DNA from 2 places in the Clostridium budayi genome. Region 2 is predicted to be linked to the other one. Evidence: a T-box and tRNA genes for the amino acid it is inferred to sense, from the RefSeq annotation. Region 2 holds a T-box; the other holds one or more tRNA genes.
What was found. A T-box is a leader RNA that pairs with one kind of tRNA and senses whether it is charged. The one in region 2 lies ahead of thrS (threonine--tRNA ligase), so its partner is inferred to be a tRNA-Thr.
Positions count from the first base shown of each region.

Region 1: it has a tRNA-Thr gene. The T-box ahead of thrS (threonine--tRNA ligase) is inferred to sense a tRNA for this amino acid. The anticodon was not compared.

Region 1 covers NZ_AP042456.1:2,912,267-2,934,121, forward strand. Annotated here, with positions in the region: gene rplD (50S ribosomal protein L4) at 1-504, opposite strand, end outside; gene rplC (50S ribosomal protein L3) at 530-1,159, opposite strand; gene rpsJ (30S ribosomal protein S10) at 1,237-1,545, opposite strand; gene tuf (elongation factor Tu) at 2,046-3,239, opposite strand; gene fusA (elongation factor G) at 3,413-5,485, opposite strand; gene rpsG (30S ribosomal protein S7) at 5,560-6,030, opposite strand; gene rpsL (30S ribosomal protein S12) at 6,179-6,553, opposite strand; gene rpoC (DNA-directed RNA polymerase subunit beta') at 6,758-10,294, opposite strand; gene rpoB (DNA-directed RNA polymerase subunit beta) at 10,315-14,019, opposite strand; gene rplL (50S ribosomal protein L7/L12) at 14,384-14,749, opposite strand; gene rplJ (50S ribosomal protein L10) at 14,799-15,302, opposite strand; ribosomal protein L10 leader region at 15,336-15,469, opposite strand; gene rplA (50S ribosomal protein L1) at 15,513-16,202, opposite strand; gene rplK (50S ribosomal protein L11) at 16,256-16,681, opposite strand; gene nusG (transcription termination/antitermination protein NusG) at 16,770-17,291, opposite strand; gene secE (preprotein translocase subunit SecE) at 17,322-17,552, opposite strand; gene rpmG (50S ribosomal protein L33) at 17,604-17,753, opposite strand; gene tuf (elongation factor Tu) at 17,980-19,173, opposite strand; tRNA gene ACZ5TJ_RS14230 (tRNA-Thr) at 19,236-19,311, opposite strand; gene sigH (RNA polymerase sporulation sigma factor SigH) at 19,389-20,009, opposite strand; gene ACZ5TJ_RS14240 (NYN domain-containing protein) at 20,103-20,615, opposite strand; gene rlmB (23S rRNA (guanosine(2251)-2'-O)-methyltransferase RlmB) at 20,630-21,559, opposite strand; gene ACZ5TJ_RS14250 (Mini-ribonuclease 3) at 21,595-21,855, opposite strand, start outside.
Region 2 covers NZ_AP042456.1:2,818,526-2,824,576, forward strand. Annotated here, with positions in the region: gene ACZ5TJ_RS13635 (5'-methylthioadenosine/adenosylhomocysteine nucleosidase) at 1-444, opposite strand, end outside; gene ACZ5TJ_RS13640 (hypothetical protein) at 673-1,347, opposite strand; gene ACZ5TJ_RS13645 (HNH endonuclease) at 1,525-1,929, shown strand; T-box leader at 1,972-2,182, shown strand; gene thrS (threonine--tRNA ligase) at 2,256-4,187, shown strand; gene ACZ5TJ_RS13655 (O-acetylhomoserine aminocarboxypropyltransferase/cysteine synthase family protein) at 4,225-5,508, opposite strand; gene ACZ5TJ_RS13660 (5-formyltetrahydrofolate cyclo-ligase) at 5,539-6,051, opposite strand, start outside.

The DNA of each region.
Region 1 (21,855 bases), 100 kb from region 2:
GTTTCTAGCTGACTTGTAAACAACTTCGTTTGACTCAGCTGTTACGATTAAAGTCTTCTTAGCTTCCATTGCGTTTAGCATGTTAACTACATTCTTAGTTTTGATTGAATCGAATGCTAAATCTTCAACAACAAGCATTTGTCCTTCTTGAACTTTGCTTGATAATGCTGACATCATAGCAACTCTCTTCATGCTCTTTGGTATAGCCATTCTGTAATCTCTTGGCTTTGGTGCGAATACAATACCACCTTTGATCCATTGTGGAGCTCTGATTGAACCTTGTCTTGCTCTACCAGTTCCTTTTTGTCTCCAAGGCTTGATTCCGCCTCCTCTAACTTCAGCTCTTGTTTTAGCTGATTGAGTTCCTTGTCTCTTGTTAGCTAATAATGCAACAACTACTTGGTGCATAGCGTTTGCGTTTATTTCAGTTCCGAATATATTTTCGTTTAATTGGAAATCTCCAACTTTTTTACCTTCTTTATTGAATAATCCTACTGTAGGCATCCTGCTTCCTCCTTTCCTTAAGAAATTAAGCCTTAACTGTATTTCTTATTACTACTTTGCTCTTGTTTGGACCTGGAATTCCACCCTTAATTAATATTAAGTTCTTTTCTGCTATAACTTTAACTACTTCTAAGTTTAATACTGTAGTGTTAGCAGCTCCCATGTGTCCTGGCATTTTTTTGTTTTTGAATGTTCTTGATGGGTCTGAAGCAGCTCCCATTGAACCTGGTGCTCTCTTGAACTTAGAACCGTGTGTCATAGGACCTCTTTGTTGGTTCCATCTCTTGATAACACCTTGGAATCCCTTACCTTTAGAAACTCCTGATACGTCTACCTTATCTCCTACTGCAAATACGTCAGCCTTTATTTCTTGGCCTACTTCGTATGCGCTAGTATCTTCTAATCTAAATTCTTTAAGAGTTCTTCTTAATGAAACTCCTGCTTTTGCGAAGTGTCCCTTTGCTGGCTTGTTAAGTAACTTTTCTCTTACTTCTCCAAAACCAACTTGTATTGCATCATAACCATCTTTTTCGATAGTTTTCTTTTGAGTTACAACACATGGACCTGCTTCTACAACTGTTACTGGAATTACTTTACCATTTTCATCGAAAATTTGAGTCATTCCTATTTTCTTACCAATTATAGCTTTTTTCATGTATTTACACCTCCCAAACTTATTAGCGGATTGCTAAGCAATCATAATAGTTCAATGTCTTTATTATAATTTTGCTATTATAGCTTTATTTCGATATCTACACCTGCTGGTAGATTTAATCTCATTAATGCATCAACAGTCTTAGGTGATGGATTAACGATATCTATAAGTCTCTTGTGAGTTCTTATTTCGAACTGTTCTCTTGAGTCCTTATATTTGTGAACTGCTCTTAATATAGTAACAACATCTTTTTCTGTTGGTAGAGGTACTGGCCCTACAACCTTAGCTCCTGTTGTCTTTGCAGTTTCAACGATTTTTTCTGCTGATTGATCTAATATAGTGTGATCAAAAGCCTTTAATCTGATTCTTATTTTTTGTTTTGACATCTTGGTTTCCCTCCTTTTCATGTACGCTTTACTTCTAACGTACAACAGCGGTTCTTCTATAAACTGTTCCTGGTGTTTCATAATAACTAGAAAAGCATAGAATCCCTGTCGTCGGATTCTAGATCCTGACTTACTCATCAAGAATTCCCCGGAAGTCCGGCAACCTCTTGACTCATCGCCGCATGCTATACAACTTCTATATTATACTATCTATTTAGTAAATTATCAAGTAATAATTTTTAATTTTTTTTAATTAAATTCATATATTTTTCTGTTAGAATTAACTCGCTTTTTATATTTTAATAGTATTTTTTTAATTTATCAAGCATTTTTTTCTGTAAATATTTATAATGCCTGTGTAAACTTTTACCTCATTTTATAGTATTACATTATTTGTAATTTTCTATACAAAAAATAGCAGAGGACGTCTCCCCTGCTATTTTATATTAAAAGTAATTATTATCTTTTATAATTAAAGCTATTTACTATTTCAATAGAAATTATTCTATTATGCTAGTAACAACTCCTGAACCTACAGTTCTTCCACCTTCTCTGATAGCGAATCTTAATCCTTCATCCATTGCTACTGGAGTGATTAATTCAACGTTCATGTCGATGTGGTCTCCTGGCATTACCATTTCCATTCCTTCTGGTAATTTGATTGATCCTGTAACGTCAGTTGTTCTGAAGTAGAATTGTGGTCTGTATCCATCGAAGAATGGAGTATGTCTTCCACCTTCTTCTTTCTTAAGTACGTATACTTGACCTACGAACTTCTTGTGTGGGTTAACTGTACCTGGTTTAGCAAGTACTTGACCTCTTTCGATTTCTGTTCTTTGGATACCTCTTAAAAGTACTCCAACGTTATCTCCAGCTTGCGCTTCGTCTAATAACTTTCTGAACATTTCGATTCCTGTTACTACAGTCTTCTTGATTTCTTCTTTGATTCCTACGATTTCAACTTCTGCTCCAACAGTTAAGATACCTCTTTCAACTCTTCCTGTTGCAACTGTTCCTCTACCAGTGATTGTGAATACATCTTCGATTGGCATTAAGAATGGCTTATCTGTTGCTCTTTCTGGAGTTGGGATATAGCTATCTACTGCTGCCATTAATTCATCGATGCAAGCTGTTGCTTCTGGATCAGTTGGGTTTTCTAAAGCTCTTAAAGCTGATCCTGTTATTACTGGAATATCATCTCCTGGGAAGTTGTATTCGCTTAATAATTCTCTGATTTCCATTTCTACTAATTCTAATAATTCTTCGTCATCAACCATATCTGCTTTGTTTAAGAATACTACGATGTGATCAACTCCAACTCTTGAAGCTAGTAGGATGTGTTCTCTTGTTTGAGGCATTGGACCATCTGCTGCTGAACAAACTAAGATAGCTCCGTCCATTTGAGCAGCTCCTGTGATCATGTTCTTAACGTAGTCAGCGTGTCCTGGACAGTCAACGTGAGCGTAGTGTCTGTTGTCTGTTTCGTATTCAACGTGAGCTGTGTTGATTGTGATTCCTCTTTCTTTTTCTTCTGGAGCCTTATCGATTTCGTCATATTTGAATGATTCAGCGAATCCCTTGTTAGCTAATACTGTTGTAATAGCTGCTGTTAATGTAGTTTTACCGTGGTCTACGTGACCTATTGTTCCAATGTTAACGTGTGGTTTACTTCTTTCGAATTTTGCTTTTGACATTGTTATTCCTCCTTCATTGCCAAATAATAATGAATTTTCATTATTATAATAACCGTTTAATCAATATTATATATTTGATATGAAAAGTTTCCAAATAAATTTAGAAATCTTTACACCTTATTTATTGAGAGAAGTTACTTAATTTAAGTAACTCTCTCTAATTATTTTAAGAACTACTTAGCTTTTTTACCAGCTATTTCTTCTTGAATGTTCTTTGGTACTTCTTCGTAGTGGTCAAATACCATTACGTAAGTTCCTCTACCTTGAGTTTTTGATCTTAATGCAGTTGCATATCCGAACATTTCTGATAGTGGAACGTATGCTCTGATAACTTGACGACCATTTCTTTGTTCCATACCTTCCATTCTACCTCTTCTTGAGTTGATGTCACCAATAACATCTCCCATGTACTCTTCTGGTACAATTACTTCAACCTTCATTGTAGGTTCTAGTAATGTAGGATCTGCTTTCTTCATAGCATTCTTGAATGCCATTGATCCAGCGATCTTGAAGGCCATTTCTGATGAATCGACATCATGGTATGAACCATCGAAACATTTAACTTTGAAGTTTATAGTTGGGAATCCAGCAATAACACCGCTTTCAGCAGCTTCTTGGATACCATTATCTACTGCTGGAATGTATTCTCTTGGAATTGCTCCCCCAACAATAGCATTTTCGAATTCATATTCTCCTTCTGTTGGCATCATTTCGATCCAGCAGTGTCCGTATTGTCCTCTACCACCTGATTGTCTTACGAACTTACCTTCAGCCTTAACAGCTTTTCTGATAGTTTCTTTGTAAGCAACTTGTGGAGCACCTACGTTACATTCAACTTTGAATTCTCTTTGTAATCTATCAACGATGATATCTAAGTGTAATTCACCCATACCAGCGATGATTGTTTGACCAGTTTCTTGATCAGTCCAAGTCTTGAATGTTGGATCTTCTTCAGCTAACTTAGCTAAAGCGATACCCATCTTTTCTTGACCAGCCTTAGTCTTTGGTTCGATAGCGATTGAGATAACTGGTTCTGGGAATTCCATACTTTCAAGGATGATTGGATTTGCTTCATCACATAAAGTATCTCCTGTAGTTGTATTCTTTAATCCAACTATAGCACCTAAGTCTCCAGCTCTTAATTCGCTGATTTCTTCTCTTGAGTTAGCGTGCATCTTAACTAATCTACCGATTCTTTCTTTCTTACCCTTAGTTGAGTTAAGAACGTAAGTACCACTTTCCATTATACCTGAGTAAACTCTTGTAAATGCAAGTCTTCCTACGAATGGGTCAGTAGCTATCTTGAATGCTAATGCTGACATTGGAGCATCATCGCTAGCCTCTCTTTCTAATTCTACGTCTGGGTCATCAACTGATATACCTTTAACAGCTGGTATATCTATTGGTGATGGTAAGTAATCAACAACTAAGTCGATCATTTCTTGAACACCTTTGTTCTTGTATGATGAACCACAGATTACAGGAACTATTTCATTGTTGATAGTAGCTTTTCTTAAAGCTGCTTTTAACTCTTCTTTAGTTAATTCTTCACCATCTAAGTATTTCATCATTAACTCTTCATCAGTTTCAGCTATTGCTTCTATCATTAAGTTTCTGTATTCTTCTGCTTTATCTTGTAATTCAGCTGGGATTGCTCCTCTTTCGATGTCTTTTCCTAAGTCATCTTTGTGTATAAGTGCTACATTTTCGATAAGGTCTATCATACCTGCGAAAGTATCTTCAGCACCTATTGGTATTTGTATAGCTACAGCGTTAGCTTTTAATCTTTCTCTTACTGAGTTTATACATGCGTAGAAGTCAGCACCAGTAGCGTCCATCTTGTTTACATAGATAGCTCTTGGTACTCCATAGTTATCAGCTTGTGTCCAAACTGTTTCTGTTTGTGGTTCAACCCCACTCTTAGCATCTAGTACAGTGATAGCACTATCTAGACATCTTAATGATCTTTCAACCTCAACAGTAAAATCTACGTGTCCTGGAGTATCGATTATGTTTATAGCATAACCTTTCCATTGACAGAATGTAGCAGCAGAAGTGATTGTTATACCTCTTTCTTGCTCTTGTGCCATCCAGTCCATTTGTGAAGCACCATCATGTGTTTCTCCAATTTTATGAGTTCTACCAGTGTAGAATAATATACGCTCAGTAGTTGTTGTTTTACCAGCATCTATATGAGCCATGATTCCTATATTACGAAATTTATCTAAAGGAAACTCTCTTGTCACAATAATTCCTCCTCTCAACGAGTAATTTTAAATTCAACAAAACTGTTTTGGCTGAAGCCAAAACAGTCCTGAAATTAGTATCTGTAGTGAGCGAATGCTTTGTTAGCTTCAGCCATCTTATGAGTATCTTCTCTCTTCTTAACGGCTGCTCCTGTATTATTAGCAGCGTCTAATAATTCACCTGCTAATCTCTCATACATTAACTTTTCTCCTCTTTTTCTAGCAGCATCTAGCATCCATCTGATACCTAAAGTCTGTCTTCTTTCTGCTCTAACTTCTATTGGAACTTGGTAAGTCGCCCCACCTATTCTTCTTGCCTTAACTTCTAGTAATGGCATTATATTGTTCATAGCTTCTTCGAATACTTCTAAAGCATCTCTGCCAGTCTTCTCTGCTATTGTTTCAAATGCTTGGTAGCATATTTTTTGTGCTACTCCTTTTTTACCGTCTAACATGATTCCGTTTATTAACTTAGTAACAACCTTTGAGTTGTAAACTGGATCAGCTAAAACGTCTCTTTTTGCTATATGTCCTTTTCTTGGCACTTTTCTTCCCTCCTTAACAATTTAAATTTAAGTTCATCGGTACTCGATATTTAAAATATCGCAAAGTGCTTCTCTTTTACATCTATATAAACTTAAGTTATAAATCTATGTAAATGCCGAAGATAAGCACTACATTAGTTTAAGATTCCTATTTCTTAGGTCTCTTAGCACCGTACTTTGATCTTCCTTGCATTCTGTTAGCTACTCCAGCACAGTCTAGTGCTCCTCTTACGATATGGTATCTAACCCCAGGAAGGTCCTTAACTCTTCCACCTCTTATAAGAACAACACTATGTTCTTGTAAGTTGTGTCCTACACCACCAATGTATGCAGTTACTTCATATCCATTTGTAAGTCTTACTCTGGCAACCTTTCTTAGGGCTGAGTTAGGCTTCTTAGGAGTTGATGTTTTAACTACTGTACAAACTCCTCTTTTTTGTGGACAGTTTTTTAGAGCTGGTGCAGTTGATTGGTTAACAGCAGCTTTTCTTCCTTTTCTTACTAATTGGCTTATAGTTGGCATTTCTTCACCTCCTGAATTTTCATTTATCTATATAAAATATTAGATAAAACAACTTATGTTGCCTACATTACTATAAAAAGCTTCATGAGGCAAAGTTTAACTTTTGCCTCAGTGAAGCAATGTAGACATTGTTTTATGTGTGTTTAATTAACACACAACACGTATTTTATCATTTAAAAATACTCATGTCAATAAATTTAATTTTTATTCAACATTTACAATAACATCTTCTTCTAAGATATTATCTTCGATATCTAATCTTTCAGATTTATATCTATTCATTCCAGTACCAGCTGGAATGAATTTACCTATTATTACATTTTCTTTTAATCCTACAAGTGGATCTATTTTTCCTTTGATTGCTGCTTCAGTAAGAACTCTTGTTGTTTCTTGGAATGATGCTGCTGATAAGAAACTATCAGTAGCAAGAGCTGCCTTAGTGATTCCAAGTAAAACTTGATCACCTTGTGCTTCTTCTCCGCCAAATTCTCTTACTTTTGCATTTGCTTCTTCAAAGTCAAATATATCTATAGTAGTACCTGGTAGAAGATCTGTATCCCCTGACTCAGTAACTTTTATCTTTCTAGTCATTTGTCTAACAACTACTTCTAAGTGCTTATCGTTGATATCAACACCTTGTAATCTATAAACTTTTTGAACTTCTGATAAAAGATATTTTCTAGCTCCATCAACGCCTTTAATAGCCATGATGTCGTGAGGGTTTACTGAACCTTCTGTAATTTCGTCTCCAGCTTCGATGTAATCATCATTTGAAACTTTAACTCTTGATCCAAATGGTATGTCATAGCTTACTTCTTCACCGTCATCACCCATTACGTGAACAGTTCTCTTCTTCTTAGTTTCTTCAACTCTTACAGTACCGTTGATTTCACTTACTATTGCAAGACCCTTTGGTTTTCTAGCTTCGAATAATTCCTCAACTCTTGGAAGACCTTGAGTGATATCTCCAGCTGATGCAACCCCACCTGTATGGAAGGTTCTCATTGTAAGCTGTGTACCTGGTTCTCCGATTGATTGAGCAGCTATTATACCAACGGCTTCTCCAATATTTATTTTTTGAGCAGTTGCCATGTTCATACCGTAACACTTAGCGCAAACACCAATTTTACATGAACATGTAAATACTGATCTAATCTTAACTTTCTTAACACCAGCATCTGAAACTTTTTCAGCTAGTTCAGGATCCATATAAGTATCATTTGGTACTAAAATTTCCCCTGTTTCTGGATGAATAACATCTTCAGCTGTGTATCTACCAGTTAATCTTTCTTTTAATTCTTCTACTATTTCGTTTCCTTCTTTTATTTCAGAAACTACTATACCTTCATGAGTACCACAATCTTCTTCTCTAACGATAACGTCTTGTGATACGTCAACAAGTCTTCTTGTTAAGTATCCTGAATCGGCTGTCTTAAGAGCTGTATCTGCATTACCTTTTCTAGCTCCGTGAGTTGATATGAAGTACTCTAGGACATCAAGACCTTCTCTGAATGATGCTCTGATTGGTAATTCAAGGATTTTACCTGATGGACTTGCCATAAGTCCTCTCATACCTGCTAATTGTTTGATCTGTGACTTAGAACCTCTGGCTCCTGAGTCAGCCATCATGAATATTGGATTCCATTTATCCAAGCTATCCATTAGCGCATCGGCAACATCTTCTGTTGTCTTAGTCCATTTTTCTATAACTCTTTCATATCTTTCATCTTCTGATATGAAACCTCTCTTATACATCTTTTCTATCTTTTCTACTGTTTCATCAGCATCTTTTAATAGATCGTATTTAGCTTGAGGTACTATCATATCTGATGCAGCAACTGTAACCGCTCCGATTGATGAATAGTGATATCCTAATGCTTTTATTCTATCTAGCATTATTGAAGTTTTTGTTGAACCATGCTTCATGTAACACTTATCAATTATCTTTCCTAATGACTTTTTAGTTATTAAGAAGTCAACTTCTAAGTTAAACATTTCTTCTGGGTTTGTTCTATCTACAAATCCTAAATCTTGAGGAATTGATTCATTGAATATTAATTTACCTACAGTAGTCTTAATAATTCCTGATTTCATTTCTCCATCGATTTCTTTGAACATTTTTACATTTATATCAGCATGGATATCTATTGCTTTAACTTGATAAGCCATTATTGCTTCATCTTTTGATGAGAAGTACTTTCCACTTCCTAGTGCTCCGTCCTTTTCCATTGTCATGTAGTAAGAACCAAGAACCATATCTTGTGTAGGTACACAAACTGGCTTACCATCTGATGGTTTCATTATGTTTCCTGCTGCAAGCATTAAGAATCTAGCTTCTGCTTGAGCTTCAACTGATAGTGGTACGTGAATCGCCATTTGGTCACCATCGAAGTCAGCGTTATATGCTGTACATACTAATGGGTGAAGTTTAATAGCTCTTCCTTCAACTAGTACAGGTTGGAAAGCTTGAATTCCAAGTCTGTGTAGAGTCGGAGCACGGTTAAGTAATACTGGATGGTCTGCAATAACTTCTTCTAATACATCCCAAACTTGTGGCATTACTCTTTCTACCATTCTCTTAGCACTCTTTATGTTGTGTGCTATTCCATCTTCAACTAGTTTCTTCATTACGAAAGGCTTGAATAATTCAATTGCCATTTCTTTTGGAAGACCACATTGGTACATTTGTAATTCTGGTCCAACAACGATAACTGATCTACCAGAATAGTCAACTCTCTTACCAAGTAAGTTTTGTCTAAATCTACCTTGCTTACCTTTAAGCATATCTGAAAGAGATTTTAAAGGTCTGTTTCCAGGTCCTGTAACAGCTCTTCCTCTTCTACCGTTATCTATTAAAGCATCAACAGCTTCTTGAAGCATTCTCTTTTCGTTTCTAACGATTATGTCAGGTGCTCCTAAATCTAATAACTTCTTTAATCTGTTATTTCTGTTGATAACTCTTCTGTATAGGTCATTTAAGTCTGATGTTGCAAATCTTCCACCATCTAATTGAACCATTGGTCTGATGTCTGGTGGGATTACAGGTAATACATTTACAATCATCCATCTTGGATCATTTCCTGAAGCTCTGAATGATTCTACAACTTCTAATCTTCTGATTATTCTTACTTTCTTTTGACCTGTACTTTGTTTTAATTCTTCTTTTAGTTCTTTTGAACTAGCTTCTAAGTCTATTTCACCTAAAAGTTGTTGTATAGCTTCAGCACCCATTCCAGCTACGAAGCTTTCTTCACCATATTTATCAACAGCTTCTCTATATTCTTTTTCGTTAAGAAGTTGTTTCTTTAATAATGGTGTTTCCTTTGGATCAACTACTACGTATGAAGCAAAGTAAAGAATCTTTTCTAATGATCTAGGTGACATATCAAGGATTAATCCCATTCTTGATGGAATTCCTTTGAAGTACCAAATGTGAGAAACTGGGGCAGCAAGTTCAATATGCCCCATTCTTTCTCTTCTTACTTTAGCTTTAGTAACTTCAACTCCACATCTGTCACAAACTATACCTTTATATCTAACTCTCTTATATTTACCACAGTGACATTCCCAGTCTTTCATAGGTCCGAATATTCTTTCACAGAATAAACCGTCTCTCTCTGGTTTTAAAGTTCTATAGTTAATTGTTTCTGGTTTTTTAACTTCTCCCCTTGACCATTCTCTGATTTGTTCAGGGGATGCTAAGCCTATTTGTATGGCATCAAAATTATTTAATTCAAACAAGGGTAATCCTCCCTTCAAAATTAGTGTTCATCGTTAAAATCATCAAGCTCTAAGTTATCTTGAAATTCTTCTAGTTGAAAACCGTCATAATCTTCTTCTTCAACTTCTATTTCTGAAGTATAATTGTCGTCACTTTCTACTGCTGGTTGTTCTTGAACAAACTCTTCTGTTCCTTCAATATTTACTTCTAAATCTGCTGAGTCATTTTCTTCAGTTAATTCTCTTAATTGAACTTCTTGGTTGTTATCATTAAGTACTCTTACGTCTAAGCATAGTGCTTGTAATTCCTTTATAAGAACCTTGAATGATTCTGGAACTCCTGGTTCAGGTATATTTTCACCCTTAACTATTGCTTCGTAAGTCTTAACTCTACCAACAACGTCATCTGACTTAACTGTTAAGATTTCTTGTAATGTATGAGCTGCACCGTATGCTTCTAGTGCCCAAACTTCCATCTCACCAAATCTTTGACCACCGAATTGTGCTTTACCTCCAAGTGGTTGTTGAGTAACTAATGAGTATGGACCAGTTGATCTTGCGTGAATCTTATCATCAACTAAGTGAGCAAGTTTTAGGATATACATTATACCAACTGTAACTTCATTATCGAAGGCTTCTCCAGTTCTACCATCATATAAAACAGTCTTTCCGTTTGCGTTGTATCCTGCATCTTGTAAGCATTGTTCTATATCTGATTCAGTAGCACCATCGAATACTGGTGTAGCAATGTGCCAGCCTAATGCGCTTGCTGCCCATCCTAAGTGAACTTCTAGTACCTGACCGATGTTCATACGTGATGGAACCCCTAGTGGATTTAAGCATATTTGAAGTGGTCTACCATCTGGTAAGAAAGGCATATCTTCTTCAGGAAGTACTCTTGAAATAACCCCTTTGTTACCGTGACGTCCGGCCATCTTATCTCCAACTGATATTTTTCTCTTTTGAGCTATATAACATCTTACAAGTTCGTTAACTCCTGGATTTAATTCATCACCATTTTCTCTAGTGAATACTTTGATATCAACTATGATACCAGCTTCTCCATGAGGAACTCTTAATGAAGTATCTCTTACTTCTCTTGCTTTTTCTCCGAAAATAGCTCTTAATAATCTTTCTTCTGCTGTTAATTCAGTTTCACCCTTAGGAGTAACTTTACCAACTAAGATGTCTCCTGATCTTACTTCAGCACCGATTCTGATTATTCCTCTTTCATCTATATCTTTTAAAGCATCTTCACTCACATTTGGAATATCCCTAGTTATTTCTTCAGGTCCAAGTTTAGTGTCTCTTGCTTCACATTCATATTTTTCTATATGGATTGATGTAAATACGTCTTCTCTTACTAATTCTTCTGAAATTAGCATCGCATCTTCGTAGTTATAACCTTCCCAAGTTATGAATCCCATTCTGATGTTCTTTCCTAATGCTATTTCTCCTAAATCAGTTGAAGGACCATCTGCAAGTACTTGGTTCTTAAATACCATTTCTCCAATTGAAACTAGAGGTCTTTGGTTTATACAAGTACCTTGGTTACTTCTCTTGAATTTAAGAAGTTTGTAAGTGTCTATTCCACCATCTACATCTCTCTTAACTTTTATTTCACTTGCACTAACGTAGCTTACTACTCCAGCATTTTTAGCTTTAGGTAGTACCCCTGAGTCAGCTGCTGCTCTAAATTCTATTCCTGTACCAACTATTGGAGCTTGTGGCTTTAATAGTGGAACTGCTTGACGTTGCATGTTAGATCCCATAAGTGCTCTAGATGCGTCATCATTTTCAAGGAAAGGAATCATAGCTGTAGCAACAGATACTATTTGTCTTGGTGAAATATCCATTAAATCTACTTCATTTGAAGGTACTACTATTACTTCTTCCATATATCTAACAGTAACCTTGTCATTTACGAAGTGTCCTGATTCGTCTAATGGTTCGTTAGCTTTAGCTACTAAATATTGATCTTCTTCATCTGCTGTGAAGTATCTTATTTCATCAGTCGCTCTTCTGTTTTCTTTATCTACAATTCTATATGGAGTTTCAATGAATCCATATTCATTAACTCTTGCATATGTAGCTAAAGAGTTTATAAGTCCTATGTTTGGTCCTTCTGGAGTTTCTATAGGACACATTCTACCATAATGTGAGTGGTGAACGTCTCTAACTTCGAAACCTGCTCTTTCTCTTGAAAGACCTCCTGGTCCTAAGGCAGATAATCTTCTCTTATGAGTTAATTCTGATAATGGATTTGTTTGATCCATGAATTGTGATAATTGTGAACTACCAAAGAATTCTTTAATAGCTGCAGCAACTGGTCTTATATTAATTAACATTTGTGGAGTGATTGCTTCTTGGTCTTGAATAGTCATTCTTTCTCTAACTACTCTTTCCATTCTTGATAAACCAATTCTGAATTGGTTTTGTAGTAATTCTCCAACAGATCTTAATCTTCTATTACCTAAGTGGTCTATATCATCAACATATCCGATTCCATAAGCTAATCCTAATTCATAACTTATAGTTGCAAATATATCATCTTTTATGATATGTTTTGGAATTAATCTTGTTATGTTTTTCTTTATTTCTTCTTTTATAGTTTCTTCATCACTATAATTTTCAAGAATTTCCATTAAAGTTGGGTAGTGAACTAATTCCTTAATGTTAAGATCGCTTATATCAAATGATACATGTTTAGCGATATCAACAAAGTGGTTACCAATTACTCTTATAACTTTGTCTTCAATTAATATATCTACAGAGTTTATTCCGGCATTTTGAATTTTTTCTGCCATATCTCTGCTGATTTTTTGACCTTGTTCTACCATTATTTCTCCAGTTGCAGGATTTACTATGTCAACTGCAGCAATTTGGTTTGCAAGTCTTAAGTTAATTGCTAACTTTTTGTTAAATTTGTATCTACCAACTCTTGATAAATCATATCTTTTTGCATCAAAGAATAAAGAATCAATTAATGAAACTGCACTATCAACTGTTGGTGGTTCGCCTGGTCTTAATCTCTTATAGATTTCAAGTAAAGCTTCCTCTTTAGTCTTAGTGTTGTCTTTTTCTATTGTAGCTTTGAATCTTTCTTCTTCGCCAAAATAGTTAATTAATTCTTGGTCGCTTCCAAATCCCATAGCTCTAGCTAATATTGAGATAGGAAGTTTTCTTGTTTTATCGATTCTTACTGAAATTATGTCATTAGAATCTGTTTCATACTCAAGCCAAGCACCTCTATTTGGTATAACAGTTGATGCGAATAGTTTTTTACCACTCTTATCTCTGCTTTGGCTGTAGTATACTCCTGGAGATCTTACTAATTGGCTTACGATAACTCTTTCAGCACCATTAATAATAAAAGTACCTTGTTCAGTCATTAATGGGAAATCTCCCATAAATACTTCTTGTTCTTTTATTTCTCCTGTTTCATTGTTTGTAAGTCTCACTGAGACCTTTAGTGGTGCAGCATAAGTAGAATCTCTCTCCTTGCACTCTTCCACCGTGTACTTGATATTATCCATATCAAGCTTGTAATCAACGAATTCAAGTACTAAATTCCCTGTAAAGTTTCCGATTGGATTGATGTCATCAAAGACTTCATGTAACCCCTCTCTTAAAAACCATTGATAGGAATCTAATTGTACTTCTATAAGATTTGGTATTTCTGTTACATCTTTAACCTTACCAAAACTCATTCTTGTTCTTTTTCCAGATTGGACAGGATGTACCATGAATTTTCACCCCTTGTATAAACTAAAATAACCAAAAGCGTAACTTCCCTAGGGACTTTAGCTTTCGGACAGCGTCATCTTTTTAGTATAACCAACTTTTATACGGTTATACTCATTTTTCCAACTAAATATACTTATCCATATTGAACAGTACATTAAATGATAGTAACACAAGAAATTTGTAATGTCAATATGTTTCTATTTACTATCTCATAATTTTTTTATTCTTTATTTATAAATAAAACTATATAAAGTATCCAATAAATTCAGGATAATTTATATAGTTTCAATTTTAAGATTAGAATATAAAAAGGTGCTAAAATTAGCACCTTTTATATCACTTTGAAATTAATTAAAGTTTAAATTACTTTAATTCTACTTCAGCTCCAACTTCAGCTAATTTAGCTTTCATGTCTTCAGCTTCTTCTTTAGCAACAGCTTCTTTGATTGTCTTAGGAGCTCCGTCAACTATTTCTTTAGCTTCCTTTAATCCTAATCCAGTTAATTCTCTTACAGCTTTGATAACTTTGATCTTGTTAGCTCCAGCGTTAGCTAAAACTACGTCAAATTCAGTCTTTTCTTCAGCTGCAGCTCCTCCAGCTACTGCTCCTGCTACTGCTACTGGTGCAGCAGCGCTTACTCCGAATTCTTCTTCGCAAGCAGTTACTAATTCATTTAATTCTAAAACGCTCATTTCTTTTATAGCTTGAATGATATCTTCTCTTGTCATTTTAATTGCACCTCCAAAATTTTAAAACACATTAACTATTTTTAGTTAATTATTCAGCTGATTCAGCTTCTTTCTTTTCTTTTATTGCATTTAATAAGTATGCAAGGTTTGATAATGGAGCCTTGATACTTCCAAGAAGTTTTGCAATAAGAACTTCTTTTGATGGAATTGAAGCGATCTTTGTGATCATTTCCTTGTCGTAGATTTGACCTTCAACTACACCTGCTTTTAATTCTAACTTTTTGTGATCCTTAGCGAAATCATTTAAGATTCTTGCTGGAGCTGTAGCATCTTCGTATCCGAATGCCATTGAAACAGGTCCTTCTAAGTATTCTTCTATACCTTCTAAACCTAATTCTCTAGCTGCTAAAGTAACTAAAGTATTTTTGTATACTTTGTACTCTACTCCTGCTTCTCTTAAGTTCTTTCTTAATGCTGTGTCTTCTTCAACAGTTAGACCTTGGTAGCTAGTTAAAACAACGCTTTGTGCTTTTTCTAACTTTTCCTTAATCTCAGCAACTCTTGCTTCCTTTAGTTGTCTATTCTTGTTCACTGTGTGTCCACCTCCTCACAGTATTAACTGCTTTTTCGTATTATAAAAGGTCTTCCCGTAGACAGAGGAAGACCTATAAAAATCATATATTTACAGAACCCCTCGGTAGGTAGTTATACGTTACGCGAAACCGCACCTACTGTCTACGGAACATTATTTCATTTTTTCAACGAAATTGATTATATCATCAATTTTCAGTTAAGTCAACAATTATTCTGTAACTTTTACTGGGTTAATTTTTGCTCCTGGTCCCATTGTGCTAGTTACTGTTACTGACTTAATGTATTGACCCTTAGCTGCTGCTGGTTTAGCTTTAACTAAAGCATCCATTAATGTTTTGAAGTTTTCGTGTAACTTTTCAGCTCCGAATGACTTCTTTCCGATTGGGCAGTGTACTATAGCAGTCTTATCTACTCTGTACTCAACCTTACCAGCTTTGATTTCAGCTATTGCTTTAGCAACATCAAATGTTACTGTTCCTGATTTAGGGTTTGGCATTAATCCCTTAGGTCCTAAAACTCTACCGATTCTACCAACTACACCCATCATGTCTGGAGTAGCTACAACTACATCGTAGTCAAACCAGTTTTCTGATTGGATCTTTTGAACTAATTCTTCAGCTCCAACGAAATCTGCTCCCGCTTCTTGAGCTTCTTTAGCTTTGTCACCTTTAGCGAATACTAAAACTCTAACATTTTTACCAGTTCCGTTTGGTAAAACAACTGCTCCTCTAACTTGTTGGTCAGCATGTCTTGGATCTACTCCAAGTCTTACATGTAATTCGATTGTTTCATCGAAATTAGCTTTTGCAGTTTTAACAGCAAGCTCTAACGCTTCTGCTGGATTATATAAAGCACTTTTATCTATTAATTTTGCACTTTCAACATATTTCTTTCCCATAATAAGCCTCCTTTGTGGTATTAGCGGTTTTTACCTCCCACTATTTTTGTGAATTACTCTTCAATAGTTACACCCATACTCTTAGCTGTACCTTCGATCATTCTCATAGCACTTTCGATGTTTGCAGCATTTAAGTCTGGCATTTTTGTTTCTGCGATCTTTCTTAATTGATCTTTAGTTAATTTTCCAACCTTTGTTCTGTTTGGAACTCCTGATCCGCTTTCTAGTCCTAATTCTTTCTTAATTAGTACTGCAGCTGGAGGTGTTTTTAATATAAAACTAAAAGATCTATCTTGGTAAACTGTGATTACTACTGGTATTATTAATCCAGCTTGATTAGCAGTCTTTGCATTAAACTCCTTACAGAATCCCATTATATTTACACCGTGTTGTCCTAAAGCTGGACCAACTGGTGGTGCTGGTGTTGCCTTTCCAGCAGCAAGTTGAAGTTTAATCATTCCAGTTACTTTCTTAGCCATTTTGTTATTCCTCCTATACTGTGGTGTATACGGACAATTATTTTTTTGTCCTCCCACTTAATTAAAAGATTAGTTTATAAATTAAATATTAAACTAATTTTTCTACTTGATTAAAATCTAGCTCAGCTAATGTTTCTCTACCGAACATATCAACTAAAGCTTTAATTTTTTGTTTTTCAAGGTTTATCTCTTGGATTGTAGCTACGAATTCTCTAAGCGGTCCAGAGATAACTCTTATGCTTTCACCAACTTCAAGATCTGTTTCCATAGGTAATTCTACAACTCCCATTGATTCAATCTCGTAGTCAGTAAGGGGAACTGGTTTAGATCCAGGTCCTACAAATCCAGTTACGCCTCTTGTGTTTCTAACAACATACCAAGATTCGTCTGTCATTAACATTTTGACAATTACATATCCTGGGAACTTCTTTTTAAGAGAAACTTTTTGCTTTCCATCTTTCTCTTCAATTACTTCCTCCATTGGTATTTGGATGTCATGAATTAAAGATTCAAGATGTCTATTTTCAACAACTTTCTCTATATTAACTTTGACTTTGTTTTCATATCCAGAATACGTATGTACTACGTACCATCTTGCATTTTCACTCATATTAATCGGTGATTAACACCCAAACCTCCTTTACTTAAGTTTCAAAACTACCTGAAAGAGGTTTTGAAAAATATAATCTAGTCCACCAACTAGTATAACATATACTATAGTGAACCCAAGAACTGCAATCAATGCTTTTTTTGTTTCTTGTTTTGATGGCCATGTTATTCTTTTGAACTCAGCCACAACATTTTTAAAAAATTGAATTACTCCACCTTTTTTAGCTGAAGTATTCTTTGCATTTGAATTATTACCAGCCATAGCCTCACATCCTTATTATATTGTAAGTCTGTGTCTTTACTTAATCGCTAACTATTTAGTTTCTCTATGAAGAGTGTGCTTTTTACAGAATTTGCAGTATTTTTGCATTTCTAATCTGTCTGGGTTATTTTTCTTATTCTTCATTGAGCTATAGTTTCTTTGTTTACACTCTGTGCATGCTAAAGTTATCTTTACTCTCACGGTCTGCACCTCCAGTTTTAAATATATATTCTAAGAGGATTTGACACCTCTTACTTTATCTATTTTTGTGACTTTATGAGTTACTTTCTCACATTATCACAATTTATTTAAACTGTCAATAAAATGTCCTTGGTAAAGGACTAGGTAAATTACCCAGTCCTTCTTAAAGTATTTTTGACAAATTTAATCTATTTAATTCAAATTGTTATTATATTTTAATAGATGATTATTCTATTATGCTAGTAACAACTCCTGAACCTACAGTTCTTCCACCTTCTCTGATAGCGAATCTTAATCCTTCGTCCATTGCTACTGGAGTGATTAATTCAACGTTCATATCTATGTGGTCTCCTGGCATTACCATTTCCATTCCTTCTGGTAATTTGATTGATCCTGTAACGTCAGTTGTTCTGAAGTAGAATTGTGGTCTGTATCCATCGAAGAATGGAGTATGTCTTCCACCTTCTTCTTTCTTAAGTACGTATACTTGACCTACGAACTTCTTGTGTGGGTTAACTGTACCTGGTTTAGCAAGTACTTGACCTCTTTCGATTTCTGTTCTTTGGATACCTCTTAAAAGTACTCCAACGTTATCTCCAGCTTGCGCTTCGTCTAATAACTTTCTGAACATTTCGATTCCTGTTACTACAGTCTTCTTGATTTCTTCTTTGATTCCTACGATTTCAACTTCTGCTCCAACAGTTAAGATACCTCTTTCAACTCTTCCTGTTGCAACTGTTCCTCTACCAGTGATTGTGAATACATCTTCGATTGGCATTAAGAATGGCTTATCTGTTGCTCTTTCTGGAGTTGGGATGTAGCTATCTACTGCTGCCATTAATTCGTCGATGCAAGCTGTTGCTTCTGCATCAGTTGGGTTTTCTAAAGCTCTTAAAGCTGATCCTGTTATTACTGGAATATCATCTCCTGGGAAGTTGTATTCGCTTAATAATTCTCTGATTTCCATTTCTACTAATTCTAATAATTCTTCATCATCAACCATATCTGCTTTGTTTAAGAATACTACGATGTGGTCAACTCCAACTCTTGAAGCTAGTAGGATGTGCTCTCTTGTTTGAGGCATTGGACCGTCTGCTGCTGAACAAACTAAGATAGCTCCGTCCATTTGAGCAGCTCCTGTGATCATGTTTTTAACATAGTCAGCATGTCCTGGACAGTCAACGTGAGCGTAGTGTCTGTTGTCTGTTTCGTATTCAACGTGAGCTGTGTTGATTGTGATTCCTCTTTCTTTTTCTTCTGGAGCCTTATCAATTTCGTCATATTTGAATGATTCAGCGAATCCCTTGTTAGCTAATACTGTTGTAATAGCTGCTGTTAATGTAGTTTTACCGTGGTCTACGTGACCTATTGTTCCAATGTTAACGTGTGGTTTACTTCTTTCGAATTTTGCTTTTGACATTATAAATTCCTCCTTATCACTCTAATAAACCTTGCCTAGTGTTTTCTACTTTATTTGCGTTCTGGAGCTCACGATCGGGATTGAACCGACGACCTCCGCCTTACCAAGGCGACACTCTGCCAACTGAGCTACGTGAGCACTCATCGTGTGAGTTTTCTTTAATATACCAATTATAAAGTTTACTATCATTTTTTTTGTTTGTCAACAAAAATTAACTACTTTAGATCTAAGCATTTTTCAAGTTTTCTTTTTACTCTTTGTAATGCATTATCTATAGATTTTGCATGCCTATCAAGATCGCATGCAATCTCTTGATATGATTTACCATCAAGATACGAATTTAGTACTTTAAGTTCTAACTTAGATAATACTTTTTCTATTTCATCTTCTATTCTAATTTTTTCTTCTTGGCTTATAACAAGTTCTTCAGGGTCAGTTATCTTCAATCCTGCTAATACATCTAGGAGAGTTCTTTCTGATTCTTCCTCATATATAGGTTTGTTAAGCGATATATATGTGTTTAGTGGAATGTGTTTCTGCCTTGTTGCAGTCTTTATAGCCGTAATTATTTGTCTTGTAACACAAAGCTCTGCAAAAGCTTTAAATGTTGAAAGCTTATCGGGGTTAAAGTCTCTAATAGCCTTATAAAGCCCTATCATTCCCTCTTGATATATATCTTCCCTATCAGCTCCAATTAAAAAATATGATTTTGCCTTTGTTTTTACAAAACTCTCGTACTTATTTATTAAATACTCTTGGGCTATTACATTTCCACCTTTAGCTTCAATAGCTATTTCTTCATCATTTTTTTCCTCAAACTCTAAATATTTCGTCATAGAATACCCACCATTCTCCACATATTCCCCTCTTTAATAATCCCTTGTCATACTTGATATTATACATTAGTAAATTAAAGTAAGTCAACAAACCTAATGACTCCTACGCATTTCTTCAAGTTTCATAAGTATATCTTCATTTATATTATCACCAATGTGATTTTTTTGAGAAGTTATATTTTTTTGAGTCTTTACTCTTATTTTATCCTGTACTTTTATTACTTCATTATAAAATTCTAGAGATGACATTCTAACAGCACCTCTTTGGAATATAGTTTGCTGTTCTAACCAGTCTGATGTAACAACATAAACCTCATATCTCCTTCCTATATTGTGAACTTCTTTCTCAATATAGGCATCTGCTGTTTCTCCATCCTTTGTGAAAACTATAGATAGATTTTTGTTTATTTCTTCTTTATTTTCTATATTGCCTGCTACTTTGTATCCATCGAATACTAATATTACCTTACAATTATTATAGCTACCATAATTATGAAGCACATCCACTAATCTATCTCTAGCTCCATCAAAACTTACATTCTTTAATTCTTTTAAATCTGGCCAGCAATTTAAAACATTATATCCATCTATAAATATTATTTTCACATTTCATCCCTCTTTTATTTCAATCTACCCTTTAGTACTTCATACATCATTATACCACCAGCAACTGATGCATTTAAAGAATTTATTTTTCCAATCATAGGAATTTTAACTAATTTGTCACACTTTTTAAGAGTTAATTTTGATATTCCTCTTCCTTCGCTTCCTATTATTAATGCACATGGTCCACTAAAATCTACTTCATAGCTATACTCTTTTCCTTCTATATCAGCACCATATACCCATATGCCTTCTTCTTTTAATTCATCTATTGTAGCATTTATATTAGTTACTTTTGCTATTTTTACATGTTCTACAGCACCAACTGATGATTTATATACAGTAGGAGTAACTCCAACATTTCTTCTCTTTGGAATTATAATACCATGTACTCCACATGTTTCCGCTGTTCTTATTATTGATCCTAAATTGTGTGGATCTTCTAATTCATCCAGTATAACTATAAATGGGCTTTCTCCTTTTTCTTTTGCTGAATCTAATATATCTTTAACTTCAAAATATTTATAAGGAGTTATAACTGCTATTGCACCTTGGTGTACTTCCCCGTTTGACATAGAGTCTAATTTCTTCTTATCAACTTCTTTAATTACAACTCTATTTTCTTTAGCTAAACTTAGGATAGCATTTATTGATCCTTCTCTTTGACCTTTTGTAACATATAATGCTTCTATTGTCTTGTCACTTTTTAAAGCTTCCATTACAGCATTTCTACCAATTATTAAATCTTCTCTTACTGATTCTACTGTATTATTTCTTTCTATATTTTCTCTAGCTGGCTTTTCATACATTCTTCTTGTTTCTTTATATTCTCTTTTTTCTCTTACTGGCTTTTCAAATTTATTTATAGCATTTTTGTCTTCTTTAAATCTGTTTGATCTATTATCATCTCTTCTTCTGTTTCTATTTGTTTTCTTTATTCTTGTCATATTATATGGCTCCTTAAATTTATATTATATATATATTATTTTTTACAAGTCTCTATACTTTTATTAAATACAAACTCTAGTCTTTCAGTATCATTTATTAAATAAAGATATCCAACTAATGCTTCAAACCCTGTTGCCATTCTATAATCTCTTACGTCAGCATTTTTAGGAACTGTAGCTGATTTTGCATTTCTTCCTCTTTTGAATATATATGATTCTTCTTCGTTTAGTAAATCTTCTATATTATGCATTATATCAGATTGACCTTTTGCTTTAACATAGTTTATAGCTTCTCT
Region 2 (6,051 bases):
TCCAAGTCTTGATATCTCACCAAGTGGGTCGCCACAAGCTGTTGTATCAAAATCATGTTGAACTGCATCTGTTGAAATAACTATATCTCCTTGCTTTAATTCTGGGTCCATAGTTCCAGCTACCCCTGAGTTTATAACTGCTGAAACATTAAATTTATCTACTAAAATTTGAGTGCAAGCTGCCATATTTACTTTACCAACACCTGAACGTACTAAAACTATTTCTTTTCCATCTAAATTACCTTTATAGAATTCCATTCCAGCTTCCTTTAAGGTATCTTCTATTTTCATTTTTCCTTTAAGTATTGCTACTTCTTCTTCCATTGCACCTATAACTCCTAAAACTTTTTCTTTAGAAGTATCGTTCGTCTTACTACATCCTAAAAAACTAAATAGCGATACAATTAATAATAATGTCATAACTAATAATGATTTCTTTTTCATCTTACGTCTCCATTCACGAATATTTTTTAAGTTTTTATTTTTTTAGTTCGTTTTTCATACATTTTTATATCACATTATTTTTAATATATCAACTACTTTTTTATTTATTTTTTAAATTTTAGGTTATACTTTTTCTTTTTATAAGATATTATATATAAATAATTATTATAGTTATAAAAAAGACTTTCCTAAATATTTAGGAAAGTCTCATAATTAATCTATTATTAATTAAAGTGTCTCTGAAAGTTTATTTAGAAGTATATTTCTAAATACATTTGAGCATTCTTTATCAGTATAAACTTTTTTACATAAATCTTTGAAGTCGTCAACTGAAAGGCCTATACCTTTTTTAAACTCTTCTTCTTTATCAGTTGCTTCAACAGTTTCTGCAATAAATTCTCCAAGTTCATCTGGAGTTTTAAATATTTTTAAATATAAGAATTCTGTATCATCACCAAGCCATGCCCTATTAAATTCTTTTGAGAATTTAATTATACCCTTTATTATTTCTTCGTCAGATTTATCCCATAGATTTTTTAATAAATTATACTGCTCTGTCATACACTGAAACTCTTCGTTTGTTATTTTACCCTTTGCTTGAAAATCTGAAATTAAATCTGTTACTGGAATAGGTGGAATTTTCATTATTAATTTTTTAGTTCCATTGACCCAATTATAGAAAACTTTTTGTAAAAATGCATGTTGTAAATACCCAAGTAATGCTCTTCCATTTGGAAAACTTGCGTATATATTCTCTATTCCATTCTTATTTGAAAACATCAATGTATGAATGTAGACAGAATTTTTAGTTGGTAGTTTTCCCATAAATATGTGAGCTCTTATAGCTCTGTGCTCATTTACATTTTGTGCCCAATAGTCAAATGAATTGTAATTCTCTCTCATAAATATCACCTTTCTATATAGATTTTAATATAATATCTATATAGTATATTATACCATTTTAGATTATTTTTTACTCGCTATTTTCAGAATATTTAGTAATTATTTTTGGCATCTTTTTAATTGATTTTTTTTAAATATTTTCTTATAATTAACTATATTATTTAAGGGGGTTTATAATTGTATTATTGTGAGATATGCAATAAAAAAGCAGACATTCACCATATAGTTCATAGAAGTGAGGGTGGTTTTGATATGGAGATAAATTATATGTATCTTTGCGAAGAACACCATAGAGGGAAAAATGGCCCTCACCACTCTTTAGAAACTGATTTAACTTATAAAATCAAGCTTCAAAAAAATTTATACAAACTTCTTCCTAAAAGATATTATTCCTTTAAGGAATTATCATCTATACTAAACGTTTCTTCAAACATTACTAAAAGAATAATTAAAGATATAAAATTATATAAAGAAGGTTATAGAAAAGATGATATAATATTAAAAATTATGGGTGGATCGTATTATGAAGAAGAACTTTTAGAAAATTTAAAACTTGAAAAACTTTATGAAAGCATTTATTGACATCTGAAATTAGTATGATTATAATATAAACTAACTTAACAAGATAACACGTTGATGAGAAGAGTATGTTAAACCCTCACTTTCAGAGAGAAGATATATTAGCTGTAAATATCTTTATTTGAGATTAACAGAAAACTAACTCTGAGTGGCTCTAATCCAGCCCGTATTTGTCACGTTACGACATATTTGAGTGATTCTTAAAATTTTAAGAATAACTAGAGTGGAACCACGGATATTACACTTCGTCTCTATATTTTAGAGATGAAGTTTTTTTATTTTAACAATAAATTTTAGTTTAAATATATTAGAGAAAGGAGTTTTTTAAAATGATTAAAGTTACTTTAAAAGACGGTTCAGTTAAAGAATTTGAAAAAGGCGTATCAGTTTTAGATGTAGCAAAAGGTATAAGCGAAGGACTTGCAAGAAATGCACTTTGCGGAATAGTTAATGGAGAGGTTGTTGATTTACGTCATACATTAAATGATGATGTTGAACTTAGCATATGTACATTTGATTCAAAGGAAGGTAAAGATGCTTTAAGACATACTGCATCTCACGTATTAGCTTATGCAGTTAAAAGATTATTCCCAGAAGTTAAAATCGCTATAGGACCTGCAATAGACAATGGATTCTACTATGATTTTGACAAGGAAGTAGCTTTCACTACTGAAGATCTTCAAAAAATCGAAGCTGAAATGAAGAAAATAATAAAAGAAAATCCTGAAATAGAAAGATTCGAACTTCCAAGAGACGAAGCTTTAGAACTTATGAAGGATGAACCTTATAAGGTTGAACTTATAAATGACTTAGGAGAAGATGAAGTTATTTCATTCTACAAAATGGGTGACTTTACAGATCTTTGCGCAGGTCCACATATAATGTCACTTAAGCCAATGAAAGCTGTTAAACTTCTAAGAAGTGCTGGTGCTTACTGGAGAGGTGATGAAAATCACAAAATGCTTTCAAGAATATACGGTACTGCATTCTTAAAGAATAAAGATTTAGAAGAACACTTAGCTGCTTTAGAAGAAGCTAAAAAGAGAGACCATAACAAATTAGGTAGAGAATTAAAACTATTCACTACTGATGAAAATGTAGGTCAAGGTCTTCCTCTAATAATGCCAAGAGGTTCAAGAATAATCCAAACTCTACAAAGATGGATTGAAGATGAAGAAGAAAGAAGAGGTTATGTTTTAACTAAAACTCCTCTAATGGCTAAGAGTGATCTTTACAAAATTTCAGGTCACTGGGATCATTACAAAGATGGAATGTTCGTTTTAGGTGATGAAGAAAAGGACGACGAAGTATTTGCTTTAAGACCTATGACTTGCCCATTCCAATATGCAATATACAATTCAGAACAACACAGCTACAGAGATCTTCCTGTAAGATATGCTGAAACTTCTACTCTATTTAGAAATGAAGCATCAGGAGAAATGCACGGACTTATAAGAGTTAGACAATTCACTCTAGCTGACGGTCACATAGTATGTACTCCAGAACAATTAGAAGAAGAATTCAAAGGTGTTGTTGATTTAATAAAATATGTAATGGCTACTTTAGGAATTGATGGAGATATCTCATACAGATTCTCAAAATGGGATCCAAACAATACTAAGAAGTACATTAACAATCCAGAAGCTTGGGAAAGAACTCAAGACATAATGAAAACTATATTAGATCATTTAGAAATAGATTACGTTGAAGCTGATGATGAAGCTGCATTCTACGGACCAAAACTTGATATTCAATTCAAGAACGTTCACGGAAAAGAAGATACTATTATAACTGTTCAAATAGACTTCGCTCTAGCTGAAAGATTCAACATGACTTACATTGATAAAGATGGAGAAAAGAAACGTCCATACATCATCCACAGATCATCAATCGGATGTTATGAAAGAACACTTGCAATGCTTATTGAAAAATATGCAGGAGCATTCCCAACTTGGCTTGCACCAGTTCAAGCAAAAGTTCTTCCATTATCAGATAAGTACAATGACTACGCTGAAAAAATCGTTAAAGATTTAAGAAATAATGGCGTAAGAGTTGAAGGAGACTACAGAGCTGAAAAACTTGGATACAAGATAAGAGAAGCAAGACTTGAAAGAACTCCTTACATCTTAGTTGTTGGTGAAAAAGAAATGGCTAACAATGAAGTTTCTGTAAGAAGCAGAAAGAATGATGATGAAGGTTCAATGAATTACGAAGCATTCAAGTCAAGATTATTATTAGAAATCTTAAATAAAGACCTTTAATAAAAAAACAGTGCTTTTAAAAGCACTGTTTTTTTATTTAAATTTCAATCTTATCTAAAGCTCTATCTAAATCTGCTATTATATCCTCTACTCGTTCAATCCCTACTGAAAATCTTATTAAATCAGGAGCTACCCCAGCAGCTCTTTGTTCATCTTCATTTAATTGATTATGAGTAGTTGTTGCTGGATGTAACAATGAAGTTCTTGCATCTCCTAAATGAACAACAAGTGCAACTAACTTTAATTCTTTCATTAAAGTTTTAGCTGCAGGGATACCTCCCTTTACTCCAAATGTTAAAATTCCACTTGCTCCTCCATTTAGGTATTTTTGTGCCTTTTCATACTCTGCACTACCTTCTAAGTAAGGATAATTAACCCAAGTTATTTTTGGATGATTACTAAGCCACTTGGCTATATCTAATGCATTTTTTGAATGCCTTTCCATTCTAAGTTCTAACGTTTCTAATCCTAGATTTGTTAAATATGCATTAAACGGAGTTTGAATTCCTCCTAAATCTCTTATAAGTGTTACTCTTAATTTTGTTATATAAGCAGCTTCTTTAAATGTCTTTACATAGCTTAATCCATGATAACTTGGATCTGGCTCTACAAATTCATTAAATTTACCATTATCCCAATTAAAGTTTCCACCATCTACAATAATTCCACCTAATGCTTGTGCATGACCATCTGCATATTTTGAAGTTGAGTGTATAACAATATTTGCTCCTAATTTTAATGGATTGCAATGAATAGGTGTTGCTACAGTGTTATCAACTATAAAAGGTACATCTAATTTCTTTGCTACTTTTGAAAACTTATCAAAATCTAATATATTAAGTCCTGGATTTCCTATAGTTTCGCCATATATAATCTTTGTATTTTCATTCGCCGCTTTAATAATATTATCTTCACTATCATCAGGATCAACGAAGGTTACATCAATCCCCATCTTCTTTAAATTAACCTTAAATAGATTTACAGTTCCACCATACAATGTTGATGCAGAAACTATATGGTCACCAGCCTTACAAATATTTAATATTGCAGTCAACGCTGCTGCCTGTCCACTAGAAGTTGCAACTGCCCCAACTCCACCTTCTAGTAATGCAAACTTTTCTTCTAATGCTGAAACTGTTGGATTAGATATTCTTGAATAAAGATGACCTTCATTCTCAAGATTAAATAATCCTTCAACAAAATCTGGATCATCATACTTGTAAGTTGTACTTTGATAAATAGGAAGTACTCTAGGCTCTCCATTACCTGGATTATAGCCTCCTTGTACGCATATAGTTCCCTTTTTAAATTCTCTTTTCATAAATTTTGCCCCCTTAATTTTTATTATTTATTATTTATTACTTATCTCTATCTTCTTATCCTCCGTTATTATTGAATCTATTTTAATATCATGTTCTTCACTAGGAACTTTATCTAATACTTGAAATTCATAAGCTAATGCTATTTTCTTAGCATCAATTTTATTACTGCTTAAAAATTTATCATAATATCCTCCACCATATCCTAGTCTATTCCCTTGTTTATCAAAAGCTAATCCTGGCATTACAATTAAACCTAAATTATCAACATTAAAGTTACTCTTATCCCCAATTGGTTCTAATATTCCATAACTACTTGTGACTAAATTCTCTAAACTGTTGATTTTTATAAATACCATCTCTTTTTTTATAACCTTAGGTACATATACTTCCTTTCCATCCTTAAGTGCATCTTCTATTAATATTTTCGTATTTATTTCAGAACCAAATCCAATATAAATAAAAAATTCCTTTGCCTCTTTATATTCTTTAGTATCTTTTAACTTTTCTATTATTTTTTTATCTTTAATTGCTTTTTCCATGCA